DNA from 3 places in the Planomonospora corallina genome. Region 2 is predicted to be linked to each of the others. Evidence: riboswitches for the same ligand, from Rfam matches in the RefSeq annotation. Region 2 holds a riboswitch; each other region holds the start of a gene.
The links. Region 2 has a riboswitch for S-adenosylmethionine ahead of thrC (threonine synthase). Riboswitches for the same ligand answer to the same signal wherever they lie in the genome.
Positions count from the first base shown of each region.

Region 1: another riboswitch for S-adenosylmethionine. It lies ahead of ACFOWE_RS27135 (hypothetical protein); the one in region 2 lies ahead of thrC (threonine synthase).
Region 3: another riboswitch for S-adenosylmethionine. It lies ahead of ACFOWE_RS03155 (aminotransferase class V-fold PLP-dependent enzyme); the one in region 2 lies ahead of thrC (threonine synthase).

Region 1 is NZ_JBHSBM010000040.1:60,832-67,256, reverse strand. It holds gene ACFOWE_RS27150 (HNH endonuclease) at 1-266, opposite strand, end outside; gene ACFOWE_RS27145 (hypothetical protein) at 493-777, opposite strand; gene ACFOWE_RS27140 (hypothetical protein) at 1,060-1,278, shown strand; partial or broken gene ACFOWE_RS27135 (hypothetical protein) at 1,248-1,898, opposite strand; SAM riboswitch class IV at 1,949-2,057, opposite strand; gene ACFOWE_RS27130 (PASTA domain-containing protein) at 2,253-2,777, shown strand; gene ACFOWE_RS27125 (hypothetical protein) at 3,030-3,863, shown strand; gene ACFOWE_RS27120 (DUF898 family protein) at 3,959-4,357, shown strand; gene ACFOWE_RS27115 (PD-(D/E)XK nuclease family protein) at 4,613-6,409, shown strand.
Region 2 is NZ_JBHSBM010000019.1:21,175-33,212, reverse strand. It holds gene ACFOWE_RS18545 (alpha,alpha-trehalose-phosphate synthase (UDP-forming)) at 1-675, opposite strand, end outside; gene ACFOWE_RS18540 (RNA polymerase sigma factor) at 835-1,392, shown strand; SAM riboswitch class I at 1,537-1,677, shown strand; gene thrC (threonine synthase) at 1,692-2,957, shown strand; gene ACFOWE_RS18530 (MoaD/ThiS family protein) at 2,981-3,256, shown strand; gene ACFOWE_RS18525 (cold-shock protein) at 3,597-3,797, shown strand; gene groL (chaperonin GroEL) at 4,245-5,870, shown strand; gene ACFOWE_RS18515 (GNAT family N-acetyltransferase) at 6,157-6,576, opposite strand; gene ACFOWE_RS18510 (hypothetical protein) at 6,599-6,874, opposite strand; gene ACFOWE_RS18505 (HelD family protein) at 7,484-9,571, opposite strand; gene ACFOWE_RS18500 (DNA repair helicase XPB) at 10,245-11,891, opposite strand.
Region 3 is NZ_JBHSBM010000009.1:49,825-61,862, reverse strand. It holds gene ACFOWE_RS03190 (L-aspartate oxidase) at 1-964, opposite strand, end outside; gene panD (aspartate 1-decarboxylase) at 1,180-1,596, opposite strand; gene panC (pantoate--beta-alanine ligase) at 1,673-2,533, opposite strand; gene ACFOWE_RS03175 (Rossmann-like and DUF2520 domain-containing protein) at 2,619-3,503, opposite strand; gene ACFOWE_RS03170 (SAM-dependent methyltransferase) at 4,078-5,043, shown strand; gene ACFOWE_RS03165 (cytochrome P450) at 5,149-6,348, opposite strand; gene ACFOWE_RS03160 (TerC family protein) at 6,380-7,144, opposite strand; SAM riboswitch class IV at 7,293-7,410, shown strand; gene ACFOWE_RS03155 (aminotransferase class V-fold PLP-dependent enzyme) at 7,473-8,837, shown strand; gene ACFOWE_RS03150 (NADH-quinone oxidoreductase subunit D) at 8,886-10,058, shown strand; gene ACFOWE_RS03145 (DUF3180 domain-containing protein) at 10,144-10,608, opposite strand; gene folK (2-amino-4-hydroxy-6-hydroxymethyldihydropteridine diphosphokinase) at 10,605-11,102, opposite strand; gene folB (dihydroneopterin aldolase) at 11,155-11,529, opposite strand; gene ACFOWE_RS03130 (nuclear transport factor 2 family protein) at 11,526-11,969, opposite strand.

The DNA of each region.
Region 1 (6,425 bases), on a different contig from region 2:
CCGATCACCGGGTCGTCGCCGGGCCGCATCGGCTCGCTGCGGTAGCGGCCGACGCGTCGGCGCAGCTCGCCCAGGCTCGCGGCGCCGTTGCCCTCACCGAAGAACTCCCACGCCTCCGAGAGCCGCAGCCGGGCGAAGCCGCTGTAGAAGCCGCCGCCGACCACGCGGTTGTGCGGATGGTGGCTCTTGAAGAAGAACGGCTCGCCGTGGTCGAGGACCTTGAACTCCCGCGCCCCGGACGGACGCCAGAAGTTGACCTCACTCACCCCGGGCCGGGCCGGGCCGCCAGGAAGCGGTACCACTCGGTGTCCGTCACCCCGACATACGCCTTCACACCGGAGATTGTGCACTCCTGAAGATCGTCTGCGCCAGATGACCCTGAAGTTCACAGCCGATGTCCGCCCCCCTTACCCGGCCGATCTCCTGGAGAACGAGCAGGCCCGGAGAACCCATCAGCACTCCCGGGAACGACGCACACCGTACGAGGATCCGTCAGCGGTCCTCTCCGCCTGCCTCACCGAACAAATCGTGCACGCTCTGGACGGTCGCCGCGCGGATCACCCAGACCTCCAGCAGGGCGAGGTCGGTGCAGGCGGTGATCCGGGCACGGGTGTCGTCCGGCACCTCCAGACCACGGGCGGCCAGCACCAGCAGGACCACCCGGGCCGCTTCTTCCACCATGCCTTCGAGCCTGCCCTCGGCCCTGCCCGCTTCCAGACCATGGCCGTAGTGCTCGCGGGCAAAGGGGCTGTAGACGGGCCAAGCGGCGGTCCCCATGTTCTCCTCCACGCGGTCGGCCTCCTCCTCGATCCCCGGTCCTCGCCAGGAACCGATCGATCACCCTTCTGGTCGCTGCCCCATTGTCGGAGATCATGGCTCCCTCGTCCGCCCGATCCGCGAAGACGACCGGTTGACGACCGTCCGATGCGACAGTCTGGGCGGCAGACAGCGGCGACCGCTTCTGGACAACGCTCTCGTGTCGTCCTGTGGGCACGGATACCGCAAGGCGGTGAGGCTCCGGCTGCGATATCCGGGGCGCCGGAGCCGCAGTACACCTTGGTGCGCGTCTCACCGGTCATGGGGCATGGTCTCACCGGCAGCCGGGTCGCCACCGTGGGGCAGGGCGGGCCCAGCGGCTTCCCGTCGCGAGTAGCAACGGCGGTGAGCCGGTCGGCGGTCCAGCGCAGTACGGCGGGCTGCCCGAAGTCGCGGGCCAGCTCCAGCACCGCCTCCTCGTCGGCGTCGGCGAACGCGACGGCCTGCTCGGCCCAGCCGTAGGAGGAGTGGTAGCCGTCCGGGTCGTAGCAGGACGCCTCCAGTACGGCGGGCAGCCGGCCCGCGGGGACGCGGTTCCCGTGGATCTCGGCCAGCAGCCGCCGGTGCGCCTCCACGTTGGGCTTGAGGGGCAGGGTGGCCCCGTGCGGGTTCCATGCGGTGAGCACATACACGATCCCGGTGAAGGGGTGGGCCTCGGGCCCGGATTCCGCCCGGCCATCGGGCTCGGCGCCCACCCGGCCACCGGGCTCGCTTTCCTCCCGGACCTCCGCATCGGCGCCCTCCCGGTCCTCCGCGTCGGCTCCCGGCCGGGCGTCTGAGGTCCGACGGACGTCCCAGAGCGTGCCGTCGGGGCCGGTGATGCGGATCGCCCCGCGCCGCCAGGCCTGCTCGGGCGCCAGGTGCTCCGCCGGACGGTCGGCCACCACGGCCTGGGCGAGCCCGTGCTCGGGGCTGCCCGGCGGGTGCACCTGCCAGCGGCAGCCGCAGATGAGGCACTCGCCGTACCAGAAGCCGGCGCCCTCGTGGAGGACGAGGTCGCGGACGTCGGCGATGGCGCCGAAGTCGACGTCGCAGCTCGGGCAGCGCCGGTGGCGGAGCGGTAGGTGGCCGGGGACGGGCATGGTGCGCCTCCAGGGTCCTGGTCCGGACCCCGGTGGCCGAGGGCTCCGGTGATCCGCCGTTCTCCGCGCACCTCGCGCGGAGCAGGTCGTCACCCGGGGCACCCGCGGCGAGCGGGGTGCCGTCCAGCGAACCGGGGCTTGGCGCTGGAGCTCATGACCTGCCGGGACCATAACGCCCGCCCAGCCGGTCGTCAATCGTGCACTCCAAGCAGATCCATCCATAAGGAAATGCGTAACACCAGCCAGGCGCAAGATCCCCGATGTTCACAGCTCCTAGTTGTGTTTACAGTTCACAAGTGATTTACTGGTGTCCACAAAGAGCCGATCCCGGTTCCCCTACCCAGGGAGAGCGCCATGACGCAGCCCCACCACCAGCCGTATCCGCCGAAGCAGCCGGGCCGGGGCGTGTCCGGGCTGGCCGCCTGCCTGATCGCGGTCGTGGCGCTCGGCGCCGGATGCCTCGGCGGTGTCGCGATCGCCGGACCGGACGGCACGGCCGCCGAAGCCGCGCCCGCGCCGACCGTCACCGAGACCGCCCAGGCCAAGGCTCCGGCCGGGGAGCCCGCCGCCGCCAAGCCCGCTGCCAAGCCCGCCGTCGAGGAGTCCACCGAGGAGAACGCCGGGCTGCCGGAGCCGCAGGTGGACGAGCCCGCGCAGGTGAAGCTGCCGGACTTCACCGGTCAGAACGCGGCCGTCGCGCAGGAGTGGCTCGTCGACCACGGCTGGGACGAGTACGAGGAGATCAAGCTCGGCTCCCAGGACGAGTACGACACCTTCGTGATCCTCCCGGAGAACTGGACGGTCACCAAGCAGTCCCACCGCGCCGGCACCAAGGTCAAGGTGGGCACGACCATCGTCCTGACCTGCACCAAGAACTGACCCGCACCGAGAACCGGCCCTCCCCAGGCGGCGCCCGCCCGCCGCCCTCCCGCCCGTCCGCCCCCGCCCGCCGTCCGGTACGGCGGAGCGCTCCGGCTCGGAGCCGCGACCGCCGGGAGACGGCAGGGGCACGCGCCGAGCGGCCCCGGACAGGGCCGAGCCGCCCGCACGCGCGTCCCGCCGCCGGGACGGCGGCCACGTATCCACCCCCTCCATGCCCGGCATGGGGACCAGCACGAAGGGATGTGTCCCATGCGCATCCAGCGGACCGAGACCCCGAAGACCGGCGTTCAGCAGGCCTGCGCTCCTGAGGCGGGCATCCGGAATGCCGCCTTCCAGAAGCCCGCCCTCCGGAAGGCCGCCCTCCAGAAGCTCCCCGGCCGGAACACCGCCGTCAGGACGGCCATCGGCCGGAACACCGCCCTCCGGCGGGCCGCGCTTCTCGCCGCCGCCTGCCTCTGCGCGGCGACACTCACGGCCTGCGGAAACGCGGCCGGGAGCGAACTCGCGAGCGCGGCGCGACCGGCCGCGACGGTCACCGTCACGGCCACCGCCACGGTGACGGCCCGCCCCTCCCCCGCCGACAACGACGGCGACGGCGTGGTCTCCACCTACGACGATGACGACGACGACCCCGCGGTCGGCCTCCCGTCCCCGTCCCCGTCCCCATCCCCGGAGTCGGAGCCGGAGACCTCCTCACCGACCGCCGCGCCGTTCAGGAGCGGCGACTACGAGACGCTGATCGCGCGGGAGTTCAAGAAGCTGATCAAGAACCCCGACGACTACGTCGGCCGCAAGTACCTGCTCTACGGCAACGTGGTGCAGTTCGACTCCAGTACCGGCACCGACGCCTTCCACGCGAACCTGCACCACGCGAAGAAGTCCGGCGACCAGTCGTACGAGATGGACGACCGGGCGCACATCGTCGGCACCGAGGAGATGCTGGAGGACATCGTCACCGACGACATGGTCCAGCTCTGGCTCACCTGCACCGGCAGCCTCACCTATGAGACCTCGATCGGCGGCTCGAACACCGTCCCCACCTTCAGCGTCGAGAAGGTCAAGGTGTACGGCAGCAGCGACTGAGCAGGCCAGGCATCCGCGCCTTCCCCGTACGGCGGCCACCCCGCCGGACGGCAAGACCACGACCATCAGGCCATTCCCACCAAGGAGAACACCCCATGGCACGCAACTCCGGCCGCTTCCACTTCGACGGAGGCGCCGCGACCTACTTCGGCACCGGCGTCCTCGCCTTCCTGGTGACGGCGGTCACCCTGGGCATCTGCTACCCGTTCGCGCTGGTGCTGCGAGAGCGGTGGCGGGCCAGGCACTCCTACATCGACGGCCGGCGGCTGACGTTCACCGGATCCGCGGTCGGCCTGTTCGGCTACTGGATCAAGTGGTTCCTGCTCTCGGCCGTCACCCTGGGGATCTACCTGTTCTGGGTCGGTCCGCGGATCGCGCAGTGGAAGTGGGAGCACACAGATTTCGATCCGACATGGCAGCCGTGGGCCATGGAAGCACCGGCCGTACCGGGAGCGTCCGGGTACCACGAGCGCGGCGGCGCCGTCGGGGGGTGACGCCCGGTGGGCCGTCCGGCACCGAGCGGCCGTCACCTCTCACGTCACACCGCACGAGGCCCCCGGCCGTCCGGATGACCGCCTGACGTCGCAGGGCGTCCGTCCCTCCCCCACATCCGTCCGTCCCCCCTCGCATCCGACCATCCCTCCCCCCGCACCCATCAGCCTCTCCCCCGCACCGCTCGCCGGGAAAACCCGCCACCGGACCGGGAAGTGCGGTAGATCTTGCTTGACCTGACCCCCGGGAGACCCCTCATGTCCCTCCAGACCGAACTCACCGGCAACGCGGACGTCGTCCGGTTGTCGGCGAGCGTGCTCGACCGCCGCGAGCGTGACTGCCACGCGTTCGCCGCCGCGAAGGCCTATCCGGCGATGCGGCCGGTGGCGCGGGAGCGGCGCCGCTACGCGCCGTGGGCGACCTTCCCGATGGGCCTGGTCATGTCGGCGCTGGACGCCGTCGAGTTCGGCGGCGCGGACCCGGACATCGCGGTGGGCCGGGCGGTCGAGGAGAGCCGCGACCCGGTCCATCCGGGGGTGACCCGCTGGGTCCTGCACGCCTGCCACACCTATCTGGAGACCTCCGAGAGCCTGGCCGCCGAGCTCGCCGCCGGCGGGGTGGAGCTCCGCCCGGAGCGCCGCCCCCGGGTGGTGCAGAGCGGCCCGCCGGGCGGCTCGCCGGTCGCGATGCGCGCCCTGACCGCGTGGGGCCGCTGGTACGGCTCACCGGACGGTTCGCTGGTGGAGTTCCGCCGGATGCGGGTGCGCCGCCCGCTCGGCCTGCCGGACGATCCGTCCGTGCTCGCCATGGCGTTCGTGGCGGCGGCCGGGCGGCAGGTGATCGACCCCCGCGACCTCTACCAGGCGGTGCCCATCCCCGTCGAGGACGGGCCGCGCCCCGCGCGGGTCCGGGTGGTGGAGATGGGGCTGACCGACGCCGACGCCCGGGTGCTCGTCGACGCCTCCCCCGAGGAGGTACGGCAGGCGTACCGCTCCTCCGTCCAGCCCGTCGCCGAGCGGCTGCTGACCGACGACCGCCGGGCCCCGGGCTCCGACTGCGCCGAGTGCAGGCTCTGCGCCTCCTGCGAGGCGCTCGCCCGCGTGCCGGGGTTGCTGGGCCTGGCCGGTCCCGGCACGCACCGCCGTACCTGGTCGGTGACCACGGCCCGGCAGTACCAGCTCTGCCCCGCCCAGGCGCACCTGCGCGACCTGCGCCTGCCGGCGGAGGAGGCCGAGGGCTCGGCGGTCCGGCGCGGGCTGCTGGTGCACCGGTGGCTGGAGATCGCCCACGGCAGGGCCGCCGCGCCGGGGGCCCAGGAGGTACGGCCGTGCACGTCCGACGACCTGCCCGATCCGGCGACGGGCGCGCTCGGCCTGGCCGAAGGGCTGATGAGCTTCGAGGAGTACGAGCAGGCGTGGCCGTACCTGGTGCGGCACGTGGAGGTGTGCCCGCTCCGCGGCCCCGGTGAGATCACCGGCGTCGTGCCGGAGCCGAGGATCGCCGTCCACGACACCGAGGCCGACGTCGTGGTCGTCGCCCACCCGGACCTGCTCCGCCGGGTGGGCGGCCGGCTGGTCTACCGGGAGCAGAAGACGTCGCTGACGGAGCGCGGCATCACGGAGGAGAACGCGCTGGAGCTGGTCCCGCAGCTCGCGCTGGCGGTCTCGCTCATCGCGGGCGGCGCGTTCGGCGGGACCCGCGGCACCGTCGAGTTGGAGCAGCTCACCCCGCTCTCCGGCACGGTGGTCTCCTTCGACGCCGGCGACCCCGGGGTGGCCGCCAGGGCGCGGGCCGTCCTGGCGGAGCTGGCCGGGGCCTGGCACCGGGAGGTGGACTTCCCGACGGAGCCCGGCCCGTGGTGCCGTTTCTGCCCGGTCTCCCGCTGGTGCGGCGACGCCTTCCGCGCCGAGGACGGCCCGTTCATCACGGTCGACGGCCTGGTGATCGACCCGGTCACCGGGGAGGTCCTGGAGTCCGAGGGCCGGACGACCAGCCGGGTGGAGGCGGTCGGCGACGCGCTCGCCGGGCCGGACGACGACCCTCCGCCCTTCTGACGTCCCGGCGTCCCGG
Region 2 (12,038 bases):
GAGGATCGCCTCGCAGCAGTCCATGAACGCCTCGGCCCACCGCACGGTGAGGAAGCCCGCGTGGTCGGCCCCCAGGATGCCCTCCAGCAGCTCGGTCGCGACGTCGTCCGGGAGCAGGGAGAAGTACTCCGGCGGGGCCCACGGGGTGTGCGAGAAGTGCGCGATGCTCACGTCGGGCCGCTCGATGCGGAGCATGGCCGGGGTCAGGCTGAGGTGGTAGTCCTGCACCAGCACCTGCGCGCCGTGCGCGGCCTCCTCGGCCAGCGCCACCGCGAACGCGGCGTTGTAGGACTGGTAGGACTCCCACTCGCGGCGGAAGCGGGCGTCGAAGTGCGGGGTGTTGGCGGTGTCGTAGAGCAGGTGGTGGACGAACCAGAGCGTGGAGTTGGCCACCGCGTTGTAGGCGCGGTGGAAGGTCGCCGGGGGGATGTCGAGCATGCGCAGCGCGCCGGTGTCGTATCCCGCCCGGTCGAGGCGGCCACCGGGCGCCTGCCGTACGGCGGCGCGGTCGCCGTCGGAGAGCGCGGCGCAGACCCAGAGCAGGTCCAGCTCCTTGGCCACCTCCGACAGGCCGGACACCAGCCCGCCGCCGCCCCGGCGCATGGAGAGCGAGCCGTCCTCCGAGACGGTGAACGAGACGGGGCCACGATTGGACGCCACCAGGATCGTGTTCATGCTTTCCTCGACTAGGGAGACAGGCCCCTTCAGCTTCTACGCCTACTGCGGACGCCGGGGGATCGGCCCGCCTTGGGGGATGCTTGCCTCAGAGGTTAACCAAACATTTCCGTCGACCATAGGATGTCCGGCGACGGTGACCGCTGATTGGGGCTCGTGATGGCGCTGGACGAGACGACCGAGGGACTGGCCCGGGCGGCGGCCCAGGGCGACCATCGGGCTCTGGGCGAGCTGCTGCGGCGCATCGAGCCCGACGTGCTGCGGCACTGCAACCGGATCCTCCCCTACCGGCAGGACGCCGAGGAGGCGTGCCAGGACACCCTGCTGGCGGTGGCCCGCAACATCGGCCGCTTCGAGGGCCGGGCCCGGTTCAGCACGTGGCTGCACATCGTGACGGCCAACTGCGCGCGGACCACCTACCGCTCGCTGAAGCGGCGCGCGGCCGAGCAGAGCTCCGAGGAGCTGCCGCTGCAGAAGCCCGACGTCGCCCGGGTGAGCGTGATCGCGGGCTCCCGGCTGGACCTGCTCGACGTGATGGAGGCGCTGGAGGCGTCCAAGCCCGACCTGGCCCAGGCGCTGGTGCTGCGCGACATCTGCCAGCTCGACTACAACGAGGTGGCCGAGCAGCTCGGCATCCCGCTGGGCACCGCCAAGTCCCGCATCCACCAGGCGCGCAAGTACGTCCAGGGGGCGCTGGGCGAGGCCTACGGGTCCTGACGCCCTCGCGGCCCTGCGGCGCGGCCCGGTTCGCGTCCGTCAGGTAACACGATCCGTCTCGCGAAGTGAGACGGTTGGTCGGAGCGGCGAAAAGCCGGGGTAGAGTGCTTTCAACCTGCTCAACGGGTTCGACAACTGAATACGTGCTCATCCAGAGGGGTGGAGGGACCGGCCCTGCGAAGCCCCGGCAACCCTCCCGGTTCAAGACTCGTGATCTGACGAGGTCGGCCGGGACAGGTGCCAATTCCGGTCTGTGACCAAGGTGGTCGCAGACGAAGATGAGGGAAAGGCCTCGCTTCATGGCGCTTGCAACCGCTGAAACCACCGCCGCTTCGCTCGACTTCGGCCCCGCCGTGGCCCTGTCCTGTCGCGAGTGCGGCGCCCGTTACGACCTCGGCCCGGACTTCGCCTGTACCGAGTGTTTCGGCCCGCTCGAGATCGCCTACGAGCTGCCCCGGGTGACCCGCGAGGAGATCGCCGCCGGGCCGAGCAACATCTGGCGCTACCGCTCGCTGCTCCCGGTCCCGGCGGACGTCGCCTCCAAGCGGAACATGGCCCCCGGCTGGACCAAGCTGGTCAAGGCCGACAACCTCGCCCGCGAGCTGGGTGTCCGCGCACTCCACGTGAAGGACGACTCCGGCAACCCCACGCACTCCTTCAAGGACCGGGTGGTGGCCATCGCCGTCGAGGCGGCCCGCAACTTCGGCTTCCACACCCTGTCCTGCTCCTCCACCGGCAATCTCGCCGGCGCGGTCACCGCCGCCGCGGCCCGCGCCGGCCTCGACGCCTGCGTCTTCATCCCCGCCGACCTGGAGGAGGCCAAGATCGTCATGGCCTCGGTGTACGGCGGGCGCCTCGTGGCCATCGACGGCACCTACGACGACGTGAACCGCTTCTGCTCCGAGCTCATCGGCGACGAGCTGGGCGACCGGTGGGGCTTCGTCAACGTCAACCTCCGCCCCTACTACGCGGAGGGCTCCAAGACGCTCGCCTACGAGATCGCCGAGCAGCTCGGCTGGCGGCTCCCCGACCAGATCGTCGTCCCGGTGGCCTCCGGCTCCCAGCTCACGAAGATCGACAAGGGCTTCAAGGAGCTGATCGCCCTCGGCCTCGTCGAGGACAAGCCGTACAAGATCTTCGCCGCCCAGGCCGAGGGCTGCTCGCCGGTCTCCGCGGCCTACAAGGCCGGTCACGACGTGATCCGCCCGGTCAAGCCCGACACGATCGCCAAGTCGCTGGCGATCGGCAACCCGGCCGACGGGCCGTACGTGCTGGACATCGCCCGGCGCACCGGCGGCGCGGTGGAGGACGTCACGGACGCGGAGATCGTCGACGCGATCCGGCTGCTGGCCCGGACCGAGGGCATCTTCGCCGAGACGGCGGGCGGTGTCACCGTCGGCGTGCTGCGCAAGCTGGTCGCCGAGGGCCGGCTCGACCCGGACGGCGAGACGGTCGTGCTGAACACCGGTGAGGGGCTCAAGACCCTCGACGCGGTTTCCGGGCACGCGCGTCCCACCGCCGTGATCCGGCCTTCTCTCGACGCATTCCGTACCGCCCTCGCCTGAGAACTCCTGAAAGGTACTCGACCATGAGCGTTTCCGTGCGGATTCCGACGATTCTTCGGACTTACACCAATGGTGCCGCGGAGGTGAGCGGGGAAGGGGCGACCCTCCGGGAGGTCCTGGAGAAGCTCGACGCCGACTATCCCGGCATCGGTGCCCGGATTCTCGATGAAACGGGCAAGATCCGGCGTTTTGTCAACGTCTATGTGGGAGAAGAGGACGTCCGTTTCGCGGACAACCTCGACACCGCCACGCCGCCCGGCGTTCAGGTCTCCATCATTCCGGCGGTCGCCGGAGGCTGACCCGCACCCCGCGCCTCCGGGCGTCCGCCGCTCGACGGGGCGCCGTCACGACACCCGCACCGGCCTCGGCCGCGTGCGGGTGTCGTGTTTTGTGACGAGGGTTCATATCTGGGACATCAGGAAATAATGGAATTTTGAACTAAATTACAGCTAGAGTAAAAGTTTGTTCTCGTGCCGAAGTCATGGCTAAACGGATGATTGATGGATTGACTCTGTTGCCCCACGGTGTCCCACAGGTATGGTCGAGAACGATCGATGGGGCGATGGCCTTCGCCGCGGAGATCGAAGACTTCGCGAGTGGAATGGGCGTGGTCTTCAAGGTCGGTAAGAGGAGTCGGAAGTGGCGCAGGGCACCGTCAAGTGGTTCAACGCGGACAAGGGCTACGGCTTCATCGCGGTAGACGGTGGTAAGGATGTGTTCGTCCATTACTCCGCGATCCTGATGGACGGCTACCGGGCGCTCGAGCAGGGCCAGCGGGTCGAGTTCGAGATCACCCAGGGGCAGAAGGGTCCGCAGGCGGAGGCCGTCCGGACCGTCTGATCCGGTCGTCCGCCCGGTCGCGGGAAGAGGTCGGAAGGTCCCGCGGCACCGCAGTCCGTCGGACCTTCCCGCACGTCGGCCCGGTCCCCGGTTCTCCCGGTGGGCCGGGCCTTCGCGTGCGCGGCCCTTCACGTGCGGTCCTTCGTGTGCGGACTCTGCGTGCGGGCTTACGTGCGGGCCTTCGCGTCTCCGTGTAGGCGGGTATGTCCGCGACCTGCATGGATCATCCGTTTTTTACCCTTCGCTCTGGGCGAAGCCCAGCTCAGCGCGGCGCGGCTTGCACTCGGCAGGGTAGAGTGCTAAACAGTTCGTTGGCACTCTCTGTATGAGAGTGCCAACCCAGGATCGAGGCGATGGGACCCGCCAACGGAGTCGCGGGTCCATATGCCGTCGCGGGCGTCGGCTCGATCCGGTGCACGCCACCCTGTGTTTGGGAGGTCTAGCCGTATGGCAGCCAAGATGATCGCGTTTGACGAGGACGCCCGGCGCGGTCTCGAGCGCGGCATGAACCAGCTCGCGGACGCCGTGAAGGTGACCCTCGGCCCCAAGGGCCGCAACGTCGTGCTGGAGAAGAAGTGGGGCGCTCCCACGATCACCAACGACGGTGTCTCGATCGCCAAGGAGATCGAGCTCGAGGACCCGTGGGAGAAGATCGGCGCCGAGCTCGTCAAGGAAGTCGCCAAGAAGACCGACGACGTCGCGGGTGACGGCACCACCACCGCCACCGTCCTCGCCCAGGCCCTGGTACGCGAGGGCCTGCGCAACGTCGCCGCCGGCGCCAACCCGATGGCCCTGAAGAAGGGCATCGAGGCCGCCGTCGAGCGCGTCTCCGAGGAGCTGGCCAAGCTCGCCAAGGACGTGGAGACGAAGGCGCAGATCGCCTCCACGGCCTCCATCTCCGCCGGCGACGCCCAGATCGGCGAGATGATCGCCGAGGCGATGGACAAGGTCGGCAAGGAAGGCGTCATCACCGTCGAGGAGAGCAACACCTTCGGCCTGGAGCTCGAGCTCACCGAGGGCATGCGCTTCGACAAGGGCTACATCTCGCCCTACTTCGTGACCGACCCGGAGCGCATGGAGGCCGTCCTCGAGGACCCGTACGTCCTCGTCGTCAACTCCAAGGTCTCCGCCAACAAGGACCTGCTCCCCGTCCTCGACAAGGTCGTGCAGGCCGGCAAGCCGCTGCTGATCATCGCTGAGGACGTCGAGGGCGAGGCCCTGGCCACCCTGGTCGTCAACAAGATCCGCGGCCTGTTCCGCTCGGTCGCCGTCAAGGCCCCGGGCTTCGGCGACCGCCGCAAGGCCATGCTGACCGACATCGCGATCCTCACCGGTGCCCAGGTCATCAGCGAGGACCTCGGCCTGAAGCTCGAGAGCACCACTCTCGACCAGCTCGGCCGCGCCCGCCAGGTCATCGTCACCAAGGACGAGACCACCATCGTCGACGGCTCCGGCGACGCCGAGCAGATCGCGGGCCGGGTCAACCAGATCCGCACCGAGATCGAGAACACCGACTCCGACTACGACCGCGAGAAGCTCCAGGAGCGTCTCGCCAAGCTGGCCGGCGGCGTGGCCGTCATCAAGGCCGGCGCGGCGACCGAGGTCGAGCTCAAGGAGCGCAAGCACCGCATCGAGGACGCCGTCCGCAACGCCAAGGCCGCGGTCGAGGAGGGCATCGTCCCCGGCGGCGGTGTCGCGCTGCTGCAGGCCGGCGCCAAGGCCTTCGACAAGCTGGAGCTGAACGGCGACGAGGCCACCGGTGCCGCGATCGTCCGCAAGGCCCTGGAGGAGCCGCTCAAGCAGATCGCGGTCAACGCCGGTCTCGAGGGCGGCGTCGTGGTGGAGAAGGTGCGCAACCTCACCCCGGGTGAGGGCCTGAACGCCGCCACCGGCGACTACGTCAACATGTTCGAGTCGGGCATCATCGACCCGGCCAAGGTGACCCGTTCCGCTCTGCAGAACGCGGCGTCCATCGCGGCGCTGTTCCTCACCACCGAGGCCGTCATCGCCGAGAAGCCCGAGAAGGAGAAGGCCCCCGCCATGCCCGGTGGCGGCGGCGACATGGACTTCTAGTCCGTCTCCCGCGTGACAGAAGAGGCCGGTCCCCTCAGGGGACCGGCCCTTTCTTTTCCGTCCCGGTGCTCCTCGTCGTCCCGGTGCTCCTCGCCGTCCCGGTGCTCCTCGCCGTCCCGGTGCTCCTCGCCGTCCCGGTGCTCCTCGCCGTCCCGGTGTTTCCGGCGGGCCTTCCCGGAAGGACCGAGGTCCCGGCCTCTGCGGCGGGAGACCCACCCGGTGCGCGGAGAAGACAGCGGCGATCGGCGCCGGGCCCTTCCGGGTCGTCCCGTGTCCTTCCGGGCCGTCAGGTCAGCGGCTTGACCCAGCGGGCCCACTGCGGCTGGGGCGCGTAGCCCGCCGCTCCCCAGGCGTGGTGGGCGAGATCGTTGTCGTGCAGCACCATCGCGTCGGCGCGGAACGCGCCGAACGCCGCGAAGCGCTCCTCGGCCGCCCGGATCAGCGCGCTCCCGATCCCCTGCCGCCGCCGCGCCGGGTCCACGGCCAGCCGGTACAGGTGCGCCCGCCAGCCGTCCCAGCCCGCGATCAGCGTGCCGGCCATCTCGCCGTCGACCTCGGCGACGAGGACCGCCTCGGGATCGCGTTCGATGAGCGCGGTCACCTTGGCCGGGTCGTCGTGCCGGTCGGTCCCCTCGGCGGCCACCAGCCAGAAGGCCAGCAACGCCTCGACGTCCCCGATCCGCCCGTACCGGATGATCATCCCCATGCCCGGCACGCTACCAGCCGCCTCAGAAGCGGGTCGGCACGGCCGCCGCGCACACGTCGGCCCGCCGGGCCAGCACCTCGGGCACCCGGTCGTTGGCCCGGACCCAGTCGGTCGTCTCGGGGGAGATGTGGCTGAGGATCCGCAGGAGCTTCGTGTGGTCGGCGGTGAGGTGCCGCTGGTGGATCGGCTCGTAGTGCGCGATCCGGTTCCGCAGCTTGCGCAGGTGGTACAGGTCCTGTGGAGCGCGCGCCGTGGGCCGCGGTAGCCGGGGAAGGCCCGATGAAGTGCCGGGCGCCACAGCCGCATGTCATATCTGTTTCCGGTGCCGAGCAGGCTGGTCCAGAAGCCGAAGGAGAGTTCGGCTATCACATGGCCGTTCGTCGGATGAGCGTAGTTCTGGGCGACCGTGGCGCATGCGGATGCCACGGCCTGCCGGGCCTGAGGCGCCAGATCGAGTGCGGGGGCGTTCCACCAGTCGGCGCGTCGGAAGAGTGCGTTCAACTCCCGGTCGATGGCGTTGCGCAGAACGACCTCGAGACAGTGGAGGGGGCCGTGGAAGGCACTGGAGATCTCTATGTTCCACGCGTAGAGACGGAGCGCATGATCGAGCGCGCCGCCACAAGTTCTCAGAAAGGGGCGAAGTCGCTCGGTCGAGACCGCGTCGCAGACCTTCTGGAAAAGGATGCCGCTCATTGTGTTCCTTTCCGCGCCGCTCATGGTCTGCTACCATGAGTGATGTGTGCCCCGGGGACGCCTCTGCTGAGCAAGCCCCCCGGGGTAAGCCTTTTTCCGGGCACCTCACGTGGCGCGGACCGTGAGTGCTCAACTGACTGCAAAATGTCAGCCCTCCGAACGCCTGTTCGGAGGGCTTTCGTGTATCCCGGGACGGAGGGCTCCGGCCCGGGGATCAGCCGGTCAGCTCGGCCGGGAGATCCCTGGAGTGCAGCACGGTCAGGGACGTGACCGCGCGGGTCAGGACCACGTACAGGCGGGCCAGGCCGCGCGGCTCGGCCTCCACGATGTCGGCCGGCTCCACCACGATGACGTGGTCGTACTCCAGGCCCTTGGCGAGGGTGGCCGGGACGATCAGGAGGCGGTGCTCCGAGACGGAGTCCGGGGCCAGCACGCGGTGGTCGAGGCCGGACAGCGCCTCGGAGGCCGCGGTGACGCGGGCGTCGGGGACGATGACGCCGATCGAGCCCTCCCGCCGCAGCGCCTGCGCGGCCGCCTCGGCGAGGGACGCGGCCAGGTCGGGCGTGTGCCGTACCGTCAGGGAGCCCGCGCCGGGGCGCAGGGAGCGCGGCGCGGCCAGCCCGGGGGCGACGGAGGGCAGCAGCCGGGCGGCGTAGTCGAGGACCTCGCGCGGCACGCGGAAGCCCAGGGTGAGCTCGGTGACGGCGCCGCCCGTCCCCTCGCCGCCCTCCGGGAATCCGAGGTGCTCCAGGACCTCGCTCCAGGAGCGCGCCGACCACGGCGTGGTGCCCTGGGCGAGGTCGCCCAGGACGGTGGCCGATCCGGTGCGGCAGCGCCGGCCCAGGGCGCGCAGCTGCATCGCCGACAGGTCCTGGGCCTCGTCGACGACCAGGTGGCCGAGGGACGGCGTGCGCTCCATCATGTCGCCGAGCTCGTCCAGGAGCGCGCCGTCGGCCGCCGACCACTTCGCCGAGCGGAACGACTTGGGCGGTCTGCTCCAGAGCAGCGCGGCCTGCTCCTGCGCGGACAGGTCGTCCTTCGCCGCGGCGGCGAGGAACGCGGGGTCGCTCAGCAGCCGGTGCAGGACCTGCTGGGGGGTGAGCCTGGGCCAGACCTGCTCCACCAGTTGCTTGACCGGCTTGGAGCGGGCGACCGCGTCCTGCACCCGGTCGTCGGGGGACTCGCCGCGCTGCTCCATCCGGACGAGCACCTGGTGGGCCAGGCGCTGGGCGAGGGCCGCGCGGCCGGGGTTGTAGCGGGTGGTGCCGCGCAGGGAGGCGACGATCTCACGGACCTCGTGGTCGGCCACCCGGTAGCGGTTGACCCCCTTGGTGTAGAGCAGGCCCTCGGTGGGCTTGACGACGTGCGCCCACAGGGCCCGCCGCAGCACCGGCACCATCCGCGCGTCGCCCTTGATCGAGGAGACCGCGGGGTCCTCGGGGGCGGCGTGCTCGCCGAGGATCCCGGCGACCGTGGTCTGGTCGACCTTGACCTCGCCCAGGGCGGGGAGCACCGAGGAGATGTAGGAAAGGAAGGCCCGGTTGGGACCGACGATCATCACGCCGGACCGGGCGAGCTTCTCCCGGTGGGTGAAGAGTAGATAGGCGGCCCGGTGCAGGCCGACGGCGGTCTTGCCGGTGCCGGGGGCGCCCTGGACGCACACCGTCCGGGTCAGTTCGTCGCGGACGATCTCGTCCTGGTCGGGCTGGATGGTCGCGACGATGTCGCGCATCGGACCGGAGCGGGGGCGCTCGATCTCCTCGGTGAGGATCTTCGACTGCCGGAGCGTCTCTCCGCGGCCGAGGTGCTCGTCCTCGAAGGCGGTCAGGTCGCCGCCGTGGTAGCCGAACCGGCGGCGGCGGGAGACGCCCATCGGGTCGGCCGGGCTGGCCTGGTAGAACGCCCGGGAGACCGGGGCGCGCCAGTCGATGACCAGGGGGCGGCTGCGCTCGTCGTGGACGTGCCTGCGTCCGACGTGGAGGGTGCCGGGCAGGTCGTCGCCGGCCGTCCGGTCGAGGCGGCCGAAGAAGAGCGGGGTGCCCGCGTGGTCGGCGAGCGCCGCCACCCGCTGGTCCAGCAGCGCCTGCAGGACCTGCTGGGAGACCCAGTCTCCGGCGGCGTCGGCGGACAGGGACTGCGCGTGCTCACGCATCGCGCGCAGGGCGGCCCGGGAGACGGCCAGGTGCTCGCGCTCGGCGGCGAGGATCCGGGCGGCGTCGCCGTCCCCGGGGCCGCCGCCCGGCCCGGAGCCGGGGGCGGGGGTGTCCGCGGGTATGTCGGGGAGCAATTGTTCAGCGGGCATGCGGAAAGAGCCTCTCATCCGGTGAACGGAGGTGGTGGTCATCTGGCAGCGAATCGACTAGCTTACCGAGGGGCCGGGCGGCGCTCAAAAGGATTGATTCTCCGGCCGGGGGCCGGTCTGCGGGCATTCCGGCGGCGGCGCGGGGCTTCTCCCGGTGCCGGCCGCCGCGGCCGTCCGCTCCGGGGCCGGGGCGTCGATCCCCTCCGGAGGGGTGCGAGTGCCCCTCCGGCTGCGGACGTGCCCGCCGACTCCTGCGATCGCCCTGGTCGCAGGGGATTTCGGAGGGCGCGGCCGGTGCCGTGCGGTGCCTGCCGGGCCGTCCGCGAAGAGTGTCGTGGCGAGAACCGCCCGAGGCTCCGGCCGGTACGGCCGCCTTCACTCCGAAGTTCGCAAAAAGGGGCATAAGTCGCCGAGGAAATGCGCACTAAGTGACCAATGAGTAACTTATCGTCATTTCCCTGCGGGGGGTGAAAAAGGCGGGCAAATATGGTGAAGGATGCAAGATACGGGGTATGCCGCGACTGATTGTCGCGGTCCAAAGGAGGGGGTGGTCTCTTTGCCGAAGATCCGCGGGATTTCGTGGACCTGACGCGGACCACACGGTGCTCGCCGGCGATTCTCGATCGCCGGCGGGCACGTCGCCTTCCGTGCGGCCCTCGGCCGTGGCCGGTCCTCAGTCGCCGGCGAGCACGTCGTCCGCGTCGATGATCTGGTAGGCGTACCCCTGCTCGGCCAGGAAGCGCTGCCGGTGCGCGGCGAACTCCTGGTCGACGGTGTCCCGGCTGACCACCGAGTAGAACCTCGCCCCGCCCCCGCCGGCCTTGGGCCGCAGCACCCGGCCGAGCCGCTGGGCCTCCTCCTGGCGCGAGCCGAACGTCCCCGACACCTGGATGGCCACCGACGCCTCCGGCAGGTCGATGGAGAAGTTGGCGACCTTCGAGACCACCAGCACCTGGATCTCCCGCTCGCGGAAGGCCGCGAACAGCCGCTCCCGCTCCTTGACCTTCGTCTCCCCCTTGATCACCGGCGCGCCGAGGTGCTCGCCGAGCTCGTCGAGCTGGTCGATGTACTGCCCGATGACCAGCACCTGCTCGCCGGCGTGCCGCCGTACCAGAGCCTCGGCGACCCGCAGCTTGGACGGGGTGGTGGCGCAGAACCGGTAGCGCTCCTCGGCCTCGGCCATCGCGTAGGCGAGCCGCTCGTCGTCGCGGAGCGTCACCCGGACCTCGACGCAGTCGGCCGGGGCGATCCAGCCCTGGTTCTCCATGTCCTTCCACGGCGCGTCGTAGCGCTTCGGCCCGATCAGGGAGAACACGTCCCCCTCCCGGCCGTCCTCGCGCACCAGCGTCGCGGTCAGCCCCACCCGCCGCCGGGCCTGCAGGTCGGCGGTCATCCGGAAGATCGGCGCGGGCAGCAGGTGCACCTCGTCGTAGACGATCAGCCCCCAGTCGCGGGCGTCGAACAGCTCCAGGTGCCGGTAGACGCCCTGCCGCCGGGTCGTCATCACCTGGTAGGTGGCGATGGTGACCGGCCGGATCTCCTTCTTGGTCCCGGTGTACTCGCCGATCTCGTCCTCGGTCAGCGAGGTCCGCCTGATCAGCTCCTGCTTCCACTGGTGGGCCGAGACGGTGTTCGTCACCAGGATCAGCGTGGTGGCCTGCGCGCGCGCCATCGCCGCCGCGCCCACGATCGTCTTGCCCGCGCCGCAGGGCAGCACGACCACGCCCGAGCCGCCGTTCCAGAACGCGTCGGCGGCCTGGCGCTGGTACGGGCGGAGGCTCCAGCCGTCCTCGGCCAGCGTGATCGGGTGGTGCTCGCCGTCGACGTAGCCGGCCAGGTCCTCGGCCGGCCAGCCCAGCTTGAGCAGGAGCTGCTTGACGTTGCCGCGCTCGCTCGGGTGGACCGCCGCGGAGTCGCCGTCCAGCCGGGCGCCCAGCAGCGGCTGGATCTTCTTCGAGCGCAGCACCTCCTCCAGCACGGCCCGGTCGGTGCTGGTCAGGACGAGCCCGTGCACCGGGTGCTTCTCCAGCCGGAGCCTGCCGTAGCGCGCCATCGTCTCGGCGATGTCGACCAGCAGCGCGTGCGGCACCGGGTAGCGGCTGTGGGTGATCAGCGCGTCGATCACCTGCTCGGCGTCGTGGCCCGCGGCCCGCGCGTTCCACAGCGCCAGCGGGGTCACCCGGTAGGTGTGCACGTGCTCGGGGGCGCGCTCCAGCTCGGCGAACGGAGCGATCGCCTTGCGGCACTCGTCGGCCTGGGCGTGCTCGACCTCGAGCAGCAGTGTCTTGTCGGACTGGACGATCAGCGGGCCGTCGGCCACAGACTTCTCCCTCGTGTACGGCTACCGCCTATCCAACACAACCGGGCCCGCGGGAAGTCCCGGATCGGCTCGGCTTCCCGCCCGGCCGCCGGCCGAGCCGTCCCGGGTATCCGAGCCGTCCCGGGTATCCGAGCCGTCCCGGGTATC
Region 3 (12,038 bases), on a different contig from region 2:
GGTACATGTGGTCGGCGCCGGTCTCGCGCATCCGCCGCATGATGGCCTTGGCCACGACGTCCCGGGGGGCCAGGTCGGCCAGCTCGTGCACGTCCCGCATGAACGGCACGCCGTCGGCGTCGACGAGCACCGCGCCCTCGCCGCGGACCGCCTCGGAGATCAGCGGCTGCTGGCCGGTCGCGCCCTCGCCGAGCCAGAGCACCGTCGGGTGGAACTGCACGAACTCCAGGTCCCGCACCGCGGCCCCGGCCCGCAGCGCGAGCGCCACCCCGTCCCCGGTGGAGACGAGCGGGTTGGTGGTGGCGGCGTAGACCTGGCCCATCCCGCCGGTGGCGAGCACCACCGCGCGGGAGCGGACGGCGCCCACGCCGTCGCGTGAGCCCTCGCCCATCACGTGCAGGGTCACCCCGGCCGCGTGGCCGTCTCCGTCCTTGAGCAGGTCGAGGACGAGCGCGTGCTCGATCACCTCGATCTCCGCCGCGCGGACCGCCGCGACGAGCGCGCGCTGCACCTCGGCGCCGGTGGCGTCGCCGCCCGCGTGCACGATGCGGTTGCGCCGGTGGCCGCCCTCCCGGGTGAGCTGGAGCTCTCCGGCGGCGTCGGTGTCGAACCGGGCGCCGGTCGCGATGAGACCGCGCAGCGCTTCCGGCCCCTCGGTCACCAGGACCCGGACCGCCTCGGTGTCGCAGAGGCCGACCCCTGCGATGAGCGTGTCGGACAGGTGCTCGCCGGGGGTGTCGTCCGGGTCGAGCACGGCGGCGATGCCGCCCTGCGCCCAGCGCGTGGAGCCAGCCGAGAGCACGTCCTTGGTGACGACCAGGACCTTCGCGGCGGGCTCCAGGCGCGCGTAGCGGAGCGCCAGGGTCAGGCCCGCGATCCCGGAGCCGACCACGACCAGGTCCGCCTCGACCGTCCAGCCCGGCTCCGGCGCGGTCAGTCTCAGGGGGATCGCCGGGATACTCATGGTCGCCTCCTCGGGACGGGTCGCATGGCGACACCGGGGCGTCGCGCCGCGGGCGGTGCGTCCCGCGGATTTCGTCATCATGACGATAACGCCGGGCGCGCCGTGAGGCTTCCCCGGGGTCCGCGGTGACCCCGGGCGACCCCGGACGACCCCGGGCGCCCCCAGCGGCCCCGGGGAACCCCGGAGGCCCCGAGGAACCCCGTAGGGCGAGGGCGTCAGCCCGCGACGAGGTCGCCCCGGAGGCCGGCCGTGCCGGGGGCCGGGGCGGCGAGGTCCTCGCCGAGGTCGACGATCCGGTTGTCGCGGTCGACGTGGACGACCCGCGGCCGGAACGTCCTGGCCTCGGCGTCCTCCATCTGCCCGTAGGCGATGATGATCACCAGGTCGCCCTGGTGGACGAGGCGGGCGGCGGCGCCGTTGATGCCGATGACACCGGAGCCACGCGGCCCCGCGATGGTGTAGGTCACCAGCCTGGCGCCGTTGTCGATGTCCACGATGTGAACCTGCTCCCCGGGCAGCAGCCCGGCCGCGTCCAGCAGGTCCTCGTCGATGGTGACCGATCCCACGTAGTGCAGGTCGGCCTGGGTGACGGTGGCACGGTGGATCTTGGAGGTGAGCATGGTTCGGAGCATGCGCCGTTTCACCTTTCGCGTGGTCGCGCCGCCTTCGAGGACGTGCACGCCGGACAGGGGGTTTCCAGGGTATGAGTCAGCCCAGTGTGAGGACAACGTTGTCGATCAGCCGGGTAGTCCCGACCCTCGCCGCGACCGCGAGGACCGCCTCCCCGGCGTACTCCTCGCCCACCTCGGTGAAGGTCGCCGGATCCACCAGGACCAGATAGTCGAGGTCCACTCCCGGCTCGGCGTCGAGCACGGCCCGCGCCGCCCGCCGGATCTCCGACGGCCTGCCCTGCTCGGCCCCCGCGAACAGCGCCCTGGACAGCGCCAGGGCCATGGTCCGCTCGTGCGGCGACAGATAGCGGTTCCGGCTGGAGAGCGCCAGGCCGTCCGCCTCCCGGACGGTGGGGGCGCCCACGATCTCGATCGGCAGGTCGAGGTCGAGCACCATCCGGCGGATCAGCGCCAGCTGCTGGGCGTCCTTGCGGCCGAAGACCGCCACGTCCGGCCGGACCAGGTTGAACAGCTTGAGCACCACGGTCAGCATCCCGTCGAAGTGCCCCGGCCGGGACGCCCCCTCGACGATCGTGCCCATCTTCCCCGCCGAGACGCCGACCTGCCGGTCCGGCAGGTACATCTCCTCGGCGGAGGGGGCGAAGACGATGCCCGCCCCCTCCTCCGCGCACACCTCCAGGTCGGTGTCGAACGTCCGGGGGTAGCGGGCGTAGTCCTCCCCCGGGCCGAACTGCAGGGGATTGACGAAGACGCTCACCGCGACGTGGTCGGCCCGCTCCCGGGCCAGCCGGATGAGCGAGCGGTGCCCCTCGTGCAGCGCCCCCATCGTCGGCACCAGCGCCAGCGCGGCCCTGCCCGGGGGGGCCTCGCGGCCGATCCCCAGCGTCCGGCGCGCCTCGGCCAGTCCGGCGCGGTCGCCCGCCACGATCACGTCCATGTCTCTCCTCATGAGGGGATGTTCGAGTACGGCGGGGCGGGGAGTCATCCGCCCCCGCCCAGCGCGTCCAGGAGGCACTCGGGGATCATCCGCCCCCGCCCAGCGCGTCCAGGAGGCACTCTGCGGCCTCGGGCTTGAGCAGCCCGGCCGCGAGCGCCCGGTCGGCCGTGAGCCTGGCGAGCACCACGTAGGCGTCCGCCACCTCCGGAGCGGCGAGGATGAGCGCGTCCACGTGCTTGCGGACGGTGCCCGCGTCACCCCGCACCACGGGGCCGGTCAGCCCGGACAGGCCGAGCCGGAGCACGTTGTCCAGGGCCGCGCCGAGCAGCGGACCGAGCAGCCGGCCCGGCTCCTCCACGCCGATCCCGCGCAGCAGCTCGGACGACTCCGCGATCAGTGTGACCATGTGGTTGGCCGCGTTCGCCAGGGCCGCGTGGTAGAGCGCCCGGTCCTTCTCCTCGATCCAGACCGGCTCGCCCTCGATCTCGATGACCAGCGCCTCGGCCACCATCCGGAGCGGCTCGGGCGCGGTGACGCCGAACGAGATGCCGGTCAGGCGGCTCAGGTCGTCGTCTCTGCCGGTGAAGGTCATCACCGGGTGCAGCGCGAGGGGCAGCGCCCCCTTCTCGACCGCCGGGTTCAGCACGGCCAGGCCGTACGCGCCGCTGGTGTGGACCAGGAGCTTGCCGCGCAGGTCGGCGCCGGTCTCGGCCAGGCCGGCGACGAGGCCGGGCAGCGCGTCGTCCGGGACGGTGAGCAGGACGAGGTCCGCGCGGGCCACCACCTCCTCGGGGCTGCTGGGGGTCAGGCCGAGCCGCTCGGCCACCCGCCGCCGGGAGGCGTCGGAGACGCCGCTGGCGGCCACGACCCGGTGACCCGCCCGCGCGAGCGCCGCGCCGAGCGCCGACCCGACCCGTCCGGCCCCGAGCACTCCCACCGCCAGCCGTGCCGGGCGCTCTCCTGTGTCCACGATGTCCCGTCCTTCGCCGCCACCGGGCCTTGCGTACCAGTTGACCAGCGTAACGGGAGGGACTCCGGCGGTGACGGCACGGCACCCCGCCGGGAGTGACCGGGAGAGCGCCCCGGGAAGGCGACGGGGAGGCACTGGAGAGCACTGGAGAGGCGCTGAAGAGGCGCTGAAGAGGCGCTGAAGAGGCGCTGAAGAGGCGCCTGGGGAGCGTGCCGGGCAGGCGCGGGCCCCCGCGGGGAGGGCACGGATAAGGCATGGGGAGGGCATGGGGAGGGCATGGGGAGGGCGCGGAGACGACGGCGGGCGCCGGGTCCGTTCCCCAGAGACCCGGCGCCCGATTGCCGACACGAGCGACCAGCAGTGCCGATCGGCGCCAGGACCGCGCCCGCTGGGGGAGCGGGCCGGGCACTGACTGCCGCCGACAGTGAGCAACGTTAACGCAAAGCGAGGTCAAGGCAAGGTAACCCGGGAGCCCGGCGTGTCATGCGCGCCCCATGCGGGCCTCCCGGCGCGGCAGGCGGCGTCATGGCGGCGTCATGCGGTCTCCCGGGCCGGCCCGGTAACGTCTGCCCCCATGTGGCTGACCTGGCGGGCCGCGATGGAGCGGGCGCTCTACGGCGAGAACGGCTTCTACCTGCACGAGCGCCCCTCCGGACACTTCCGGACCTCGGTCGGCGCCTCCGGTGTCTTCGCCGGGGCCGTGCTCCGCGAACTGCTGGCGGTCGACGAGGCGCTCGGCCGGCCACGGGAGATCGACCTGGTGGACGTCGGCGCCGGCGAGGGAGCGCTGGCGGCCCGGGTCGCGGTCCTCGCCCCGGACGATCTGCGCGCGAGACTCCGGGTGACCGCGGTGGACCTGGCCCCCCGGCCGCCCCGGCTGCCCGAGGAGATCACCTGGTCCGCGGTCTGCCCGGAGGAGATCCACGGGCTGGTGATCGCCAACGAGTGGCTGGACAACGTGCCGCTGGACGTCGTCGAGCGGACCACCGACGGGCTCCGGCTCGTGCTGGTCGACCCCGCGACCGGCGAGGAGCGCCTCGGGGACCCGCCCTCGAAGGCCGACCTGGCCTGGCTGGGCCGCTGGTGGCCGACCCGGGGCACGGGCGAGCGGGCCGAGATCGGCAGGTCCCGCGACGACGCCTGGGCCGGGACCGTCGTACGGCTGGCACGCGGACGCGCGGTCGCGGTCGACTACGCGCACTCCGCAGCCGGCCGCCCGCCGTACGGGACGCTGACCGGCTACCGCGACGGCGCGTCCGTCGTGCCCGTGCCCGACGGCTCGTGCGACATCACCGCGCACGTCGCCCTGGACGCCTGCGCGGCCGCCGGGGAGCGGGCCGGGGCGGTGACCGTGGCCCTGACGACGCAGCGCGAGGCCCTGCGCACGCTCGGCGTCACCGGGACCCGGCCCCCGGCCGGTCTCGCCCGCACCGACCCGCGCGGTTACCTGCGGGCCCTGGCCCGGGCCTCGCAGGAGGCGGAGCTCATCGATCCCGGCGGCCTCGGCGGTTTCGGCTGGCTCGTCCAGGAGCGCGGCTGAGCGCGCGACCGTGCCGCGCCCCGGACGCGCACGCGCGGACTCCGCGCGTGCTCCTCGGACGCGCACAGACTCCGCGCCCTCGGACGCGCACACGCTCCGCGCCCCTCAGACGCGCACGTGCAGAGCCTCCAGGCCCCGGATGACGTAGCCCGGGCCCCAGACCGGCTCGGCGGCGAGTTCCATCTTCGGGGCCCGGCGCAGCAGCGCCCCGAACGACTCGGCCAGCTCGATCCGGGCCAGCGGCGCGCCCAGGCAGAAATGGATGCCGGCGCCGAAGGAGATGTGCGGGTTCTCCGCGCGGCCCAGGTCGAGGCGGTCGGGATCGTCGAAGACCTCGGGGTCGCGGTTGGCCGAGCCGAACAGCAGGGCCACCTCGGAACCGCGCGGGATGTCGACCCCGCCGACCGTGATGTCCTCCAGCACCCAGCGCTCGAACATCTGCAGCGGGGTGTCCCAGCGCAGCAGCTCCTCGATCGCGGTCGGGATCAGGCCGTGGTCGGCGCGGAGCCGTTCCAGCTCGGCGGGGTTGCGGAACAGGGCCCACCAGCCGTTGCCGGTGGTGTTGACCGTGGCCTCGTGCCCGGCGTTGAGCAGCAGCACGCAGGTGCCGACCAGTTCCTCCTCGGTGAGCCTGTCGCCTTCGTCGGCGACCTGGGCGAGGGCGCTGATCAGGTCGTCGCCGGGGTTCTCCCTGCGGTGGCGGGCCAGGTCGACGAGGTAGGCGGAGAACTCCTCCGCCGCGCGCACGGCGGTGTGCTGGGCCTCGACCGAGGGGTTGAGCTCGTACATCCCGCAGATGTCGGCGGACCAGGGGCGCAGCAGGTGCCGGTCGGCCTCGGGCACGCCGAGCATCTCGGCGATCACGGTCACCGGGAGCGGCTCGGCCACCTCGGCGATGAGATCGCCTCCGCCGCGCTCGGCGAAGCGGTCCACGAGCCCGCCGGCGAGCTCGGCGACCTTGGGCCGGAGCGCCTCGACCATGCGGGGGGTGAACGCCTTGGAGACCAGCCTCCTCAGGCGGGTGTGGACCGGCGGCTCCACGTCGAGCATCCCGGCGCGGACCACCCGCCAGAACGGCTCCTGGAACTCCGGGTCGTCGGGCCGGCCGAACTCCGCGTGGGTGGCCGTGTGCAGGTACGACCGGCCGAGCCTGCGGTCGCGCAGCAGCGCGTTGACGTCGGCGTGCCGGGCGATCAGCCACTGGCCGGTCGGCTCGAAGAAGCCGACCGGCCGCTCGCGGCGCAGCTCGGCGTAGACGTCATAGGGATGGGCGACGAATTCCGGACTCCAAGGATCAAACTTCACATTCGCATCGTAATCCGGGAACGCGCCCCGTCTACCCCTCGGCGGGCTTCTCCTCCTCGTAGCGGTGGTGCAGCTCCACCGGCTCCTCGGCGCCCGGCTTGCTCCGCATGCGGATGTTGAGCATCTCCACCAGCAGCGAGAAGGCCATCGCGAAGTAGATGTAGCCCTTGGGGATGTGCTGCTCGAAGCCCTCGGCCAGGAGCACGACGCCGATCAGGATCAGGAAGGACAGGGCGAGCATCTTGATGCTCGGGTGCCGGTCCACGAAGCGGCTGATCGGCCCGGAGGCGAACAGCATCACCAGGACCGAGACGACGACGGCCGCGACCATGACGCCGATCTCGTCCACCATGCCGACCGCGGTGATCACCGAGTCGAGCGAGAAGACGATGTCCAGGATCATGATCTGCACGATCACCGCGGCGAAGGAGGAGGCGACCTTCCCTCCGGCGTGGCCGGACTTGCCCTCCAGGTTGTCGTGGATCTCGAAGACGCTCTTCCCTATCAGGAACAGGCCGCCCAGGATCAGGATCAGGTCGCGGCCCGAGATCTCCTGCCCGAGGACCTCGAAGAGCGGGGCGGTGAGCCGTATGACCCAGGAGAGGGCCAGCAGCAGCGCCAGGCGGCTGAGCAGCGCGGCGAGCAGCCCCAGCTTGCGCGCCTTGTCACGCTGCTCCGGCGGGAGCTTGCCCGCCAGGATCGAGATGAAGATGACGTTGTCGATGCCGAGGACGATCTCCAGGCCGACGAGGGTGAGGAACCCTATCCAGATCTGCGGGTCTGCCACCCAGTCCATCGCCGTCTCCTCCGAGGGGTCGTGGTGTTCCAGCCGGTCACGCCGCATAGACGATCGGCGGGCTCCGGAGGTTCCTGCCCGAGGCGGCCGACACCATTCCGTGTCCGACTTGCGGACCGGCGGGCCGGGATGGTTATAGTTCGCGGTAGGTCATGAGTGCCAGTGACAAGCCCCGGCTCGCTGGCCGGCAACCCTCGCGTCCGCGGCGGGGTGCCCCGGGTGAGGACCTGGTCCGGCGCCGGAGTGGCGCCGGTCAAGCGCGGGCTCCACGCACCATCGCCACGCCTCGCAGGGGCTTGGGGTCCGATGACCTCGAAGGAGTCCTGGCGTGTCCCTGCTCGGCATCTTCACCACCGACGCCCCCGCCGCCCCCGCCGCCGCTCCGGAGCCCGTCCGGCGGGCCGCCGGCGACCGGCCCATCCCTCCCGTGCTCGGCGCCGACCTCGCCGTCCCCGTCCGGGGCGGCAGGCTCGTCCCCTACGCCAACCTCGACTACGCCGCCAGCGCCCCCTGTCTCGAGCCGGTGAGCGCCGCCGTCGCCGCCGCGCTCCCGGCCTACTCCAGCGTCCACCGGGGCGCCGGCTACGCCTCGCAACTCACCACGGCCCGCTACGAGCAGGCCCGGCACACGGTCCGCGCCTTCGTCGGCGCCCGCCCCGGCGACGCGGTGGTCTTCACCCGCAACACCACAGACGCCGTCAACCTGCTGGCCCGCGCCCTGCCGGAGGGCACCACCGTCGTGGTCTTCGACTCCGAGCACCACGCCTCGCTGCTGCCCTGGGCCGGCGCCGTACGGCTGGCGCCGCCCGCCTTCCCCGGCGAGGCCGTCCGCGCGGTCGACGAGGCCCTCACAGGCATCGAGGGCCCGAAGCTGCTCGTGGTGACCGCCGCCTCCAACGTCACCGGCGAGCTGTGGCCGATCGCCGCCCTGGCGCACGTCGCCCACCGGCACGGCGCCCGCATCCTCGTCGACGCGGCCCAGCTCGTCCCGCACCGCCGCCTCAACCTGACCGCGCTCGACCTGGACTACGTGGTCTTCTCCGGGCACAAGCTCTACGCACCCTTCGGCACGGGCGCGCTCGTCGGCCGCCCCGACTGGCTCGCGGAGGCCGAGCCGTACCTCAAGGGCGGCGGGGCGGTGCGCTCCGTGGGCGGCGGAGGCGTCGGGGACGGCGGCGACGGCGGGGGCGTCGGGGGCGTCGAGTGGCACGACGACCCCGAGGCCCGGCACGAGGCGGGCACTCCCAACGTGCTGGGCGCCGTCGCCCTGGCCGCCGCCTGCGACGCGCTGAGCGCCACCGGCTGGACGGCGCTGGTCCGCGAGGAGGAGCGCCTGCTCGGCAGGCTCCGCGCGGGCCTGGCCGCGGTCGAGGGCGTGCACGAGCTCTCCCTGTGGGGCCCCGACCACCCGCGCGTCGGCATCGTCTCCTTCGTGGTGGAGGGCCTGACCGCCCGCGAGGTCGCCGAGGCCCTCTCCGACGAGTACGGCATCGGCGTGCGCGACGGGAAGTTCTGCGCCCACCCGTTCGTCCGGCACCTGCTGGGCGGGGTGAAGGACGGCGGCTGCGAGGACACGACGGTCTCCGCGCTCCGCGCCTCGATCGGCATCGGCACCACCGACGAGCACGTCGACCGTCTCGTCCGCGCCCTGGAGGAGATCGTCTCCCGTCGCGGCGCCGCGGCGCCGAAGTGACCCCCGCCGGGTGGACCCGGCGGGCCCCCGCTGGGGGATGATGGCCCCATGACGGAACGGGTCGTGGGAATCGGTGCCGGAGCCTCACTCGTCGGCGGCGGCGCCGGCGGCAAGGAGCTCGCGACCGAGGACATGGTCCTCAACATCGGCCCGCAGCACCCGTCCACGCACGGCGTGCTGCGGCTGCGGCTGACGCTGGACGGCGAGCGGATCAGCGCGGCCGAGCCGATCGTGGGCTACATGCACCGGGGCGCGGAGAAACTGTTCGAGGTCCGGGACTACCGGCAGATCATCGTGCTGGCCAACCGGCACGACTGGCTGTCGGCGTTCGCCAACGAGCTGGGCGTGGTCCTGGCCGTCGAGCGCATGCTCGGCATGGAGGTCCCGGTCCGGGCCGTCTGGGCCCGGACGCTCCTGGCCGAGCTCAACCGGGTCCTCAACCACCTGATGTTCCTCGGCTCCTACCCGCTGGAGCTGGGCGCGATGACCCCGGTCTTCTACGCGTTCCGGGAGCGCGAGACGCTCCAGGCCGTCATGGAGGAGATCTCCGGCGGGCGCATGCACTACATGTTCAACCGGGTCGGCGGCCTGAAGGAGGAGCTGCCCGAGGGCTGGCTCGGCCGGGCCGGGCAGGCCGTCGCGGAGGTGCGCCGCCGGCTGCCCGACATCGAGGGCCTGCTCATCGGCAACGAGATCTTCACGGCCCGCACGCGCGGCGTCGGCGTGCTCACCCGCGAGCAGATCATGCAGTACGGCGTGAGCGGCCCGATCGCCCGCGCCTCCGGCGTGGACATGGACCTGCGCCGCGACGACCCCTACCTGGCCTACGGCGAGCTGCCGGTGAGGGTCGTCACCCGCACGGCCGGTGACTGCCACGCCCGGTTCGAGGTGCTGCTGGAGCAGGTCAAGGTCTCCCTCGACCTGGCCGACGCCTGCCTGGAACGGCTCCGCGAGCTGCCTCCGGGACCGGTCAACCAGCGCCTGCCCAAGGTGCTCAAGGTCCCCGAGGGCCACACCTACGCCTGGACGGAGAACCCCCTGGGCGTCAACGGTTACTACCTGGTCTCACGCGGCGAGAAGACCCCGTGGCGGATGAAGCTCCGCTCGGCCTCCTTCAACAACGTCCAGGTGCTGCGCGAGATGCTCCCCGGCCACCTGGTCGCCGACATGGTCGCGATCCTCGGCTCGATGTTCTTCGTGGTCGGGGACATCGACAAGTGAACAGCCGGGTGACGGCCGACCGGCGGCCGGGCGGTCTCCCCGCCGCCGCTCCGGCGTCCCCCGTGCCGCGCCGCGCCTCCGCGGGCTAGCGCTCCCGGCGGTCGGGGGCGGCGTCGGGCTCCTCGGGCACCCGGCAGCAGTGCTCCAGGTAGAGCGCGGCGCACACCAGCACCACGCAGCCGAGGAAGGAGCCGCCCGCGATGAAGAAGTCACGGCGGGGCGTGTCCTGCGCCAGCATGTCGGCCGCGTAGAACGCGAACCCGGCGAAGACCCCCGCGAAGACGGCCCCGCCGTACGCCGAGGCCTTGGCGAGGGCGACCAGGCGGGCCACCACCAGCGGCTCGACCGGCTTGGTGCCCGGCCTGCGCCGGATCCGCGCCCGGGTCATCCAGCCGGTGTGGGCCTCGCCGAGCGCGAGCAGCAGGACCGTCGGGATCGCCGTCCACGGCACGGCCGGGATGGACGCGTACAGCGGCCGGAGCAGCGCCCAGGTGAGCAGCGCGAGGACGACGGTGATCCCGACGAGCACGCCGGGACGGCTCGGCTTCATGCGGGCTCCCGCAGCACCAGGTCGGCGCGGAGCCGTACCCCGGTCTTGTCGAGCCCGGCCAGCAGCTCGGCGACCGGCCGGCCGGCGAGCACCGCCTCCGGATCGGCCTGCACCCAGGGGACCAGCACGAACGCGCGCTCGTGCGCGCGGGGGTGCGGCAGGATGAGCTCCGGGTCGTCGGAGACGACCTCCCCGACGGCGATCAGGTCGACGTCCAGGGTGCGCGCCCCCCAGCGCTCGGTCCGGACCCGGCCGAAGGCGTTCTCCGTCTCCTGCGCGCGGGCGAGCAGCTCGCGGGGAGCCAGGGAGGTCTCGGCGACCACGACCGCGTTGAGGTAGGGGCCCTGCTCGGGGCCGCCGACCGGGTCGGTCTCGTAGACCGGCGAGACCGCGGTGACCTCCAGCCCCGGCGCGGCGGCCAGCAGGTCGAGCCCGCCCTGCAGCGTGGCGAACCGGTCGCCGAGGTTGCCGCCGAGCGCCAGCACGGCCTTCATGCCCGGCTCCCGGCGATCGTCATGTGCCCGCCACCGGACACCGGCGCCGCCCTCATCCCCTGCTCCTCGTGATGGTCACGGTCACGTCGTCGAACGGGAGCGGGATCGGCGCGGACGGCTTGTGCACGGTCACCTCGGCCGCCTCGACCCGCTCCCGGGCCAGGCACACGTCCGCCAGCCGCTGGGCCAGGGTCTCGATCAGGTCGACCGGCTCCCCCTCCACGACCTTCACCAGGTCCTCGGCGAGCTCGCCGTAGTGCACCGTCCGGGTCAGGTCGTCCGTCGCGGCGGCCGGCGCCGTGTCCAGGAAGAGCGTGACATCGACGATGAACTCCTGGCCGAGCTCCCGCTCCGCCGCCAGCACGCCGTGCCGGCCCCGGGCGCGCAGGCCCCGGATGCCGATCCGGTCCGCGGTGCGTCCCGTCACACCGCCCCCTCTTCCTCGTCGTCCTCGTCATCGGTCTGCAGCACCGGCGAGCCGTGGTGCAGCCAGAGCCGCCACCCCTCCGGTGTCCGGATGAAGGTGTTGCTCGCCACCACCTTGCCCGCGGCGAAGCTGGAATCACCTTCGTCGCCCGCCGTGAGGATGTTCTCCTCGCAGGTGAGGACCGCGACATCGCCGTGGACCATGACGTTCACGTCGGTCAGCACGAACTGGATGTAGGGCGTGTTGGCCATGATGAGCGCCCACGAGCGCAGCACCTCGGCCCGGCCGCTGACGATCGGCCAGCCCGGGTGCACGCAGCTCACCTGACCGGTCCCGGTCTCCTCGGCCCAGATCGCGGTCATCAGGTCGAGGTCGGCGTTCTCGATCGCGGTGTAGAAGGACTGGTTGACCGCCTCCACGGCGGCGGTGTCGACGCTCATGCGGACTCCTCCGTCGGCCGCACGAGCGACGCCGCCGTTCCCATGGTTCGCTCGCTCCGCTCGCTCATA